One region of the Luteibacter sp. W1I16 genome, then DNA from elsewhere that is predicted to be linked to it. Evidence: predicted binding sites of a transcription regulator. Region 1 holds the regulator's gene; the other holds the start of a gene.
The links. Region 1 encodes FliA, which starts transcription of late flagellar genes. Its sites were predicted from a motif close to TAAAGTTTNNCNNNCNNNGGCCGATAA; they were not measured.
Positions count from the first base shown of each region.

Region 2: QFZ41_RS18550 (methyl-accepting chemotaxis protein) is a predicted target of FliA. The motif match lies at 1,987-2,013, and genes of this name have one in related genera.

Region 1 covers NZ_JBNDJJ010000001.1:1,067,387-1,071,210, reverse strand. Annotated here, with positions in the region: gene flhF (flagellar biosynthesis protein FlhF) at 1-742, shown strand, start outside; gene QFZ41_RS04755 (MinD/ParA family ATP-binding protein) at 802-1,677, shown strand; gene QFZ41_RS04750 (RNA polymerase sigma factor FliA) at 1,674-2,405, shown strand; gene cheY (chemotaxis response regulator CheY) at 2,437-2,838, shown strand; gene QFZ41_RS04740 (protein phosphatase CheZ) at 2,849-3,490, shown strand; gene QFZ41_RS04735 (chemotaxis protein CheA) at 3,498-3,824, shown strand, end outside.
Region 2 covers NZ_JBNDJJ010000001.1:4,220,414-4,224,237, forward strand. Annotated here, with positions in the region: gene QFZ41_RS18540 (AraC family transcriptional regulator N-terminal domain-containing protein) at 1-550, shown strand, start outside; gene QFZ41_RS18545 (class I SAM-dependent methyltransferase) at 875-1,927, shown strand; gene QFZ41_RS18550 (methyl-accepting chemotaxis protein) at 2,046-3,281, shown strand; gene QFZ41_RS18555 (MHYT domain-containing protein) at 3,301-3,824, shown strand, end outside.

The DNA.
Region 1 (3,824 bases):
GAACGCCGAGCAGGCGCGCTACCTGCCGCTGGGCATGCTCTCGCGCAACATCCGCACCAGCGGGCGGAATTTCGACACGGTCGGCGGCGGCACCACCGCCCTGGTCGGCACCACGGGCGTGGGCAAGACCACCACCATCGCCAAGCTCGCCGCCCGCGCCGTGCTGCGCCATGGGGCGTCGAACGTCGCCTTGATCAGTGCCGACCAGTACCGCATCGGCGCCGGCGCGCAGCTGGAACATTACGGCCGCCTGCTCGGCGTGCGCGTATTCAACGCGCATGACGCGACGAGCCTGCGCAACGTGCTGATCCAGTTGCGCGGCAAGCACACCGTGCTGGTCGACACGGCCGGTCTCTCCGGCAACGACCCGAAGTTGCAGCAACAGTTCGAGACACTGCGCGCCACCTCGGACGTGCGCGTGTGCCTGGTGCTGGCCGCCAACGCGCAGGCCCAGGCCATCGATAACGCGATCCGCGCCTACGCGCCGCTGGCGCCGCAGAGCGCGGTCCTCACCAAGCTCGATGAGGCCCCGCTGATCGGCGGCGCGCTCTCGGCTCTTATCCGGCACCGGATGCCGCTTGACTACACCACGGATGGGCAGCGCGTGCCCGAGGACATCGCCTCGGCCGACGCGCGCAAGCTGGTCTGCCTCGCGGCCCAGTTGCTCAAGCAGCGCAACGACGAACCGGACGACGCCCTGCTTGCCGAGCGCTTCGGCATCGCGGCGCCGGCCCTGGCCTGATCGCGCAACCACCCTTCCCGGCAACGCAACCGCAAACACTTACGGCAGTGACTTCCTTCATGAGCACACACGTCGATTCCACCCAGGCCGCCGGACTCAACTGGCTCGCCGACCGCCGACCCACCCGAAGCATCGCCGTCGCAGGCGGGAAGGGTGGCGTGGGCAAGACCACGGTGGCGGTCAATCTCGGCATGGCGCTCGCGATGGGCGGCCGTGACGTCGTCCTCCTCGACGCCGACCTCGCCATGGCGAACATCGACGTCCTGCTCGGCCTCCAGCCCACCCGCCACCTCGGGCACATGCTCGGGGGCGAGTGCGGCATCGAGGACCTGATCCTCCAGGCCGCCCACGGCCTGAAGGTGATCCCGGCCACGTCCGGCACGCGCCGCATGGCGCAGCTGCCGAACATCGAGCACGCGGCCGTGATCCGCGCCTTCGATGAGTACCCCCTGCCACCGGAATACCTGATCGTCGACACCGCCGCCGGGATTTCCGACAGCGTGTCGATGTTCGCCGCCGCCTCGGACGAGGTGGTGGTCGTGGTCTGCGACGAGCCCGCTTCCCTGACCGACGCCTATGCGCTGATCAAGGTCATGAGCCGCGAGTTCGACGTGAACCGTTTCCGCATCGTCGCCAACATGGTCCGGCATGCCCAGGAGGGCCGCCAGCTGTTCGAGAAGCTGTCACGGGTGACAAACCGCTTCCTCGACGTGTCCCTGGATTTCATGGGCATGGTTCCGCACGACGAGTACCTGCGCCAGGCCATCCGCCGCCAGTCGGCGGTGGTCGATGCCTGGCCGAGCAGCCGGTCGGCGGTCGGATTCAAGAATCTGGCCAGGTCGGTCGATACATGGGGTGAACCCGAACCCCGGGCACAGGGACGCATCGGCTTTTTCGCCGAACGGTCCCATCTGGGGGGAGGGCTGCCACTGTGAGCGTCGCGACCGAATATCTCGAGATCACGCGTATCCCGGCGGATCAATTAGTCAAGAACCACGCGCCGCTGGTGCGCCGGATCGCCTATCACCTGATGGGCCGGCTGCCGCCAAGCGTGGATGCGAACGACCTCATGCAGGCCGGGATGATCGGACTGCTGGAGGCGGCAAGGAATTACTCGCCGACTCGCGCGGCCAGCTTCGAAACCTATGCGGGCATCCGCATACGTGGCGCCATGCTGGACGAACTGCGCAAGACGGACTGGACCCCGCGCTCCGTCCACCGGAAGTTGCGCGAGGTCGCGGAGGTGACGAGGCAGATCGAGAACGAGACGGGTGGCGACGCCGAAGACGCGGAAGTGATGAAGCGACTGGGCATCGACGCCATGGAGTACAACCAGATCCTGGCCGACGCGGCGAGCGCGCGGTTGCTGAGCCTGACGGCGCCGGAAGGCGACGAAGGCTCCGCGATCGACGTCGCCGACCCGGACGCCTCGGGTCCGGATGGATTGTTCGAGCAGCAAGGCCTGCGTGACGCGCTGGCGCAGTCCATCGATGGATTGCCCGAGCGCGAGAAGCTGGTCATGTCGCTGTACTACGATGAAGAGCTCAACCTGAAGGAAATCGGTGCGGTGCTGGGAGTGAGCGAATCGCGGGTGTGCCAGATCCATGGCCAGGCCCTCATTCGACTCCGCGCACGCATGTCGGGTTGGAAAGACAAGCATTGACGAACGCGCGGTAGCAAGGCGGAGACGAGTTTTGGACAAGAACATGAAGATCCTCGTGGTGGACGATTTCTCCACCATGCGACGCATCGTGAGGAACCTCCTGGTGGAGTTGGGATTCACCAACACCCTCATCCAGGAGGCCGAGGACGGCAACGCGGCGTTGACGCTGCTGCGCGCGCAGCCGTTCGACCTCGTCGTGACCGACTGGAACATGCCGAACATGACAGGCATCGACCTGCTCCGGGCGATTCGCGCGGACGCAGCGCTGAAGGCCATGCCGGTGCTGATGGTCACGGCGGAGAACAACCGCGACCAGATCATCGCGGCGGCGCAGAGCGGCGTGAACGGCTATGTCGTCAAGCCGTTCACCGCGGTCACGCTGAAGGAAAAACTCGACAAGATCTTCGAACGACTCGCCGCGGCCGCGGGCTAAGGGAATCACGATGAACACCATGCTTTCCAGCGGCCACGACGTGGCTCCCGAACTGCGCGCGTTGCTCGACGCCGACGACAGCGTCTCTTTCGAGCAGGCGCTCGACCAATTGCTGCGCACCCGCGAACAGCACCTGTTCATGGCCCTGGGCCACCTCGCCCGCGACCTGCACGAGTCCGCTCGCCGTCTTGCCGCCGATATTTCGCACGATGGCGTGCCGGGCAACATGAGCGACGCGCGCAAGCACCTGCGCGATGTGCTCGAGATGAGTTCGCAAGCCGCGCATCGCACGCTCGATTTCAGCGAGAAGCTGCGTCCGCAAGCCCAGGCGCTGGCCCGTCAGGCCGACGAGGTGCTGGTGCTCGGTCACGCCGACCCTGCGTTCGCGACCCAGGCCACGGCACTGGCCGTGCGCGTGGGCGATTTCGCGCAGAGTTGCGACATCGGCTTCGGCGAGATGGTCGAAGCCCAGTCCTGGCAGGATCTCTCCGGCCAGCGCGTGGCCCAGGTCGAGGCCTTCATGGCCAAGGTGGAATCCTCGCTGGTGGAACTGGTGCGCCTCACGGGCTCGCTGGCGGGCGGCGCCGCGCCGGCCGCCGACAAGGTCAGCCAGGACGAGGTCGATCGCCTCCTCAGCGAATTCGGGTTCTGAGCGCCGTATGAGCGTGGAGCTGGACAACGAGCTGCTCAACGTCTTCCTGATCGAGGCGCGTGAACTGCTGGAGAGCCTGGGCGAACAGCTCGTGGATCTCGAAGCGTCGCCGAACGACATGGAGCTGTTGAACGCGGTCTTCCGCGCGTTCCACACCGTGAAGGGCGGTGCGGGCTTCCTCGGCCTCAACCCGATGGTCGAGCTCTGCCACCGGGGCGAGGACCTGCTCAACGAGGCACGCAACGGCTCGATCGTGCTCGACGCCGGTTTCATGGACGCGCTGCTGGAATCGCTCGACCTCCTCAACGACATGATGCGTGCCGCTGACGGCGGC
Region 2 (3,824 bases), 3.2 Mb from region 1:
TGTCTTCGTCACGGACTTCCAGGGGCCGTTGGCCGATTGCGCGCTGCGCCTGGTTCGTCTGCTCGATACGCCACACGCGATTCCCACGCTACACCCCGTCATCATGCGCGAGATCTGCTATTGGCTGCTGACGGGTCCGCACGGTGGCGAGGTCGCCAGGATCACGTTGGCGAATGGCCCGTCGCAGCGCGTGATCAACGCCATGCAGGCGCTGCGAAGCCGTTTCGCGGAGAGCATCCGGGTAGAGGAACTGGCCGCGATCGCGCAGATGAGCCCTTCCGCTTTCCACCGCCAGTTCAAGACGCTGACTTCGATGACACCGCTCCAGTACCAGAAGCAGCTCCGCCTGCTAGAGGCGCGGCGGCTGATGATCTCGAGCGCCTTCAACGTCGAGACGGCCTGCTTCCAGGTGGGGTACGAAAGCCCTTCGCAGTTCAGTCGTGAATACGCGAGGATGTTCGGGATTCCGCCGAAGCGGGATGCGAAGCAGATGCAGGCGGTGTTGCAACGGGATAGGGCGGATTCCAACTCGGCAGCGCTATCTGTCTGACTCGACGTTGGATCGCACAGAGTACCCAGACGGTCGAGAACCTCCAGCAAGAGCACGCACAGAGCGCGTAGATGTCCCATTGATTGGGTGCTGAATCGGCGCATACTCTCAGCACCATGCCCCACGCCCGCCATCGTCTCCAACGATGCGCCGATGACACATTCACCGGCGGCGGGCAGAACGTGACCCCTCGAAGCCGACCACGCCCCGACCCTGGCGGAGACATGCCGCCGGCAGGACGACGTCGCCGGTTCCGGGCCTGGCGGCCGGCCGGAACCGTCGAAGATCGCCGCACCGATTCCCCTGGCTTCGGAGCGCGTACCCATGTCCATCAACGAAGAAAAACTCAATGCCTTCCTTGGCAAGGCGATCGGTGACCTTGGCGCCGCGTTCAGCGCGGTGCTCGTCCTGCTTGGTGACGAGCTGGGCCTGTACAAGGCACTCGCCAGCGACTCGTTGACCCCTGGCGAACTGGCCTCACGTACCGGAACCCACGAGCGCTACGTGCGCGAATGGCTGGGCAACCAGGCGGCTGGCGGCTATGTCGATTACGACGCCGCATCGGGCAAGTACCATCTCAGTGAAGAACAGGCGGCCTGCCTGGCCGATCCCGCCGGCCCCGTCGATCTTTCCGGCGCCTATGAAATCGCCCTGGCGTTGTTTCACACCTACCCGCGCGTGCGCGACAACTTCCGCAGTGGCGAAGGCATGGAATGGGGCGAACACCATCCGTGCCTGTTCCATGGCGTCGAACGGTTCTTCCGTGGCGGGTATCACGCGCACTTGTTGGGCGCGTGGTTGCCGGCATTGGAAGGCGTCGTCGACAAACTGGGACGGGGTGGCAAGGTCGCCGACATCGGTTGTGGCCACGGCGCGAGCACGGTGCTGATGGCGAAGGCCTTTCCCGCATCGCAGTTCGTGGGCTACGACTATCACTCTCCATCGATCGATGTCGCTCGCGAACGCGCGAAGGAAGCCGGTATCGTCAACGCATCGTTCGAGCAAGCCGACGCCTCGGGCTATCAAGGTCGCGACTTCGACCTCATCACTTTCTTCGATTGCCTGCACGACATGGCCGATCCCGACGGAGCCGCCCGGCACGCGAAAGGGGCATTGAAGGATGACGGCACGTGCATGGTCGTGGAGCCTTTCGCAGGCGACAGCACGGCAGACAACCTCAATCCCGTCGGGCGCGTGTACTACGCCGCATCGTCGATGATCTGCGTGCCTGTCTCGCTCGCAAAGCAGGGCCCGGCGCTGGGTGCCCAGGCAGGCGAGGCGCGTTTGCGCAAAGTGATCGTGGAAGCGGGCGGCTTTCGTCGATTCCGTCGCGCTGCGGAAACACCGTTCAATATCGTGCTGGAAGCGCGGCCGTGAGTTCCATATGCGAAATCGGCACGTGTGGATGCTTGTATAAATAAATGCGAAATCGAGCCTAAAGTCCGTCCCCCGCCGGCCGATAACGACCGAAGTCTCAACGAGCGGGGGAGCTCCGATGGCTCGCTACACGATCAAGGTCCGCATGGGATTGCGGCTTGGACTGGTACTGACGTTCCTGGTGGTGACTGGCCTGGTCGGCCTCTACGGCATCGACCGGGCCAACGCCAATACCGGAGAGGTCTATCAGCACGCCAGCGAGCTGCTGTCCAAGCTCGAAGCGGAACATGCCGGTGCATCGCTTGCGGCGGCGAGGCAATCGCTCGACGCGCTGGCCCGGGAGCAGGCCACGGAAGGACGCGATATCCGCAACGCGGAACTCGGCACCGTGCTGGCGGGACTCCTGCTTTCCGTGATCTTCGACGGCATCTTCGTCCGCTCGGTCACCGTGCGCATCCGGGACGCACTGGCACTGGCGCGCACGGTCGCCGACGGGCGCCTGGACAATCGCATTCCCGCCCTTTATTCCGACGAAATCGGTGAACTCCGCGCGGCCTTCCGAGACATGGACGATCGCCTCGCAGGTGTGATCCGCAAGGTGCGCGATGGCGCCGGCGCGGTGAATGTCGCGGCGGTGCAGATGGTGTCGGACAACGAGGTGTTGGCGCGCCAGTTGATAGAGGACGCCGCTGGCCTGCGCGAAACGGCCGCGGGCATGGAGACGGTGTCCACGCTGGTGGTGCAGACCGCGGAGCACGCCCGCCACGCCGACCGGCTGGCTGCGGAAGCGCGTAAATGCGCGGAGGACGGCGGTGACGTCGTCGCTCAGATGCAGCAGGCGATGAGTGCGATCGGCGATTCCAGCGACCGCATCGCCGACATCGTGGGCCTCATCGATGCCATCGCTTTCCAGACCCGGCTGCTCGCCCTGAACGCAGCCGTGGAGGCCGCCCGCGCGGGCGAGCACGGGCGAGGTTTCGCCGTGGTCGCTGGCGAGGTACGCAACCTTGCCCAACGCTGTACCGCGGCGGCGGGTGAGATCAAGCAGTTGATCGCCGACAGTCGCGACAAGGTGAGCGATGGTGCGCAGCTGGCGGGAAGTTCTGGCGACACGCTCGCCAGGATCGTCCACAGCGTGCGCGAACTGACCGATGTGGTCGGCCACATCGCCCGTGCCAGTGCCCAGCAATCCGACGGCGTCGGCAAGGCCAGCGTGGCCCTCAACCAGATCGACCAGGCCATGCAGGCCCACGAGTCGCTGCTGCGACAGGCAAGCTCCGCGAGCCGGCACATGCTGGAGCAGGCCGACGGCCTGGCCGATAACGTCGCCTTCTTCACTTTCGCACGCGCCTGACCATCACATAGGAATTCGCATGGAACAGCACTACGACATGGTGATGGTGGCGTACTCCTTCGTCATCGCGACCCTCACCGGGTACTGCGGGATAGAAATGACGGCCCGCGTGCGTGCGGCCGCCCCAGCGGAGAAGTTGCGCTGGGTCGTCGCCGGCGCCTTCGCGTTCGGTACCGGTGTGTGGGCCATGCATTTCATGGGTATGGCCGCGCTGACGCTCGGCGTGCCGGTCACGTTCGACCTGCCGATCACCGTGGCGTCGTGGCTGGTCGCGGTCGTGGTAAGCGCGATCGGTTTCTACGTGATCCGCGACGGCGTGCGCCTGGTGACCTGGCTGATCGCTTCGGTGCTGATGGCCACCGGCGTCTGCCTGATGCACTACGGCGGCATGTATGCCATGCGCATGTTGCCGGGTATCGAATACCGGCCGCTTCTGTTCTGGGCTTCGGCAGCGATCGCGCTGGGTGCGAGCGGTGCGGCGTTATTGATCATGACCTGGTTGCGCACCAGCCGCCACTGGACGCACGTGGCGCTACGCCTGGG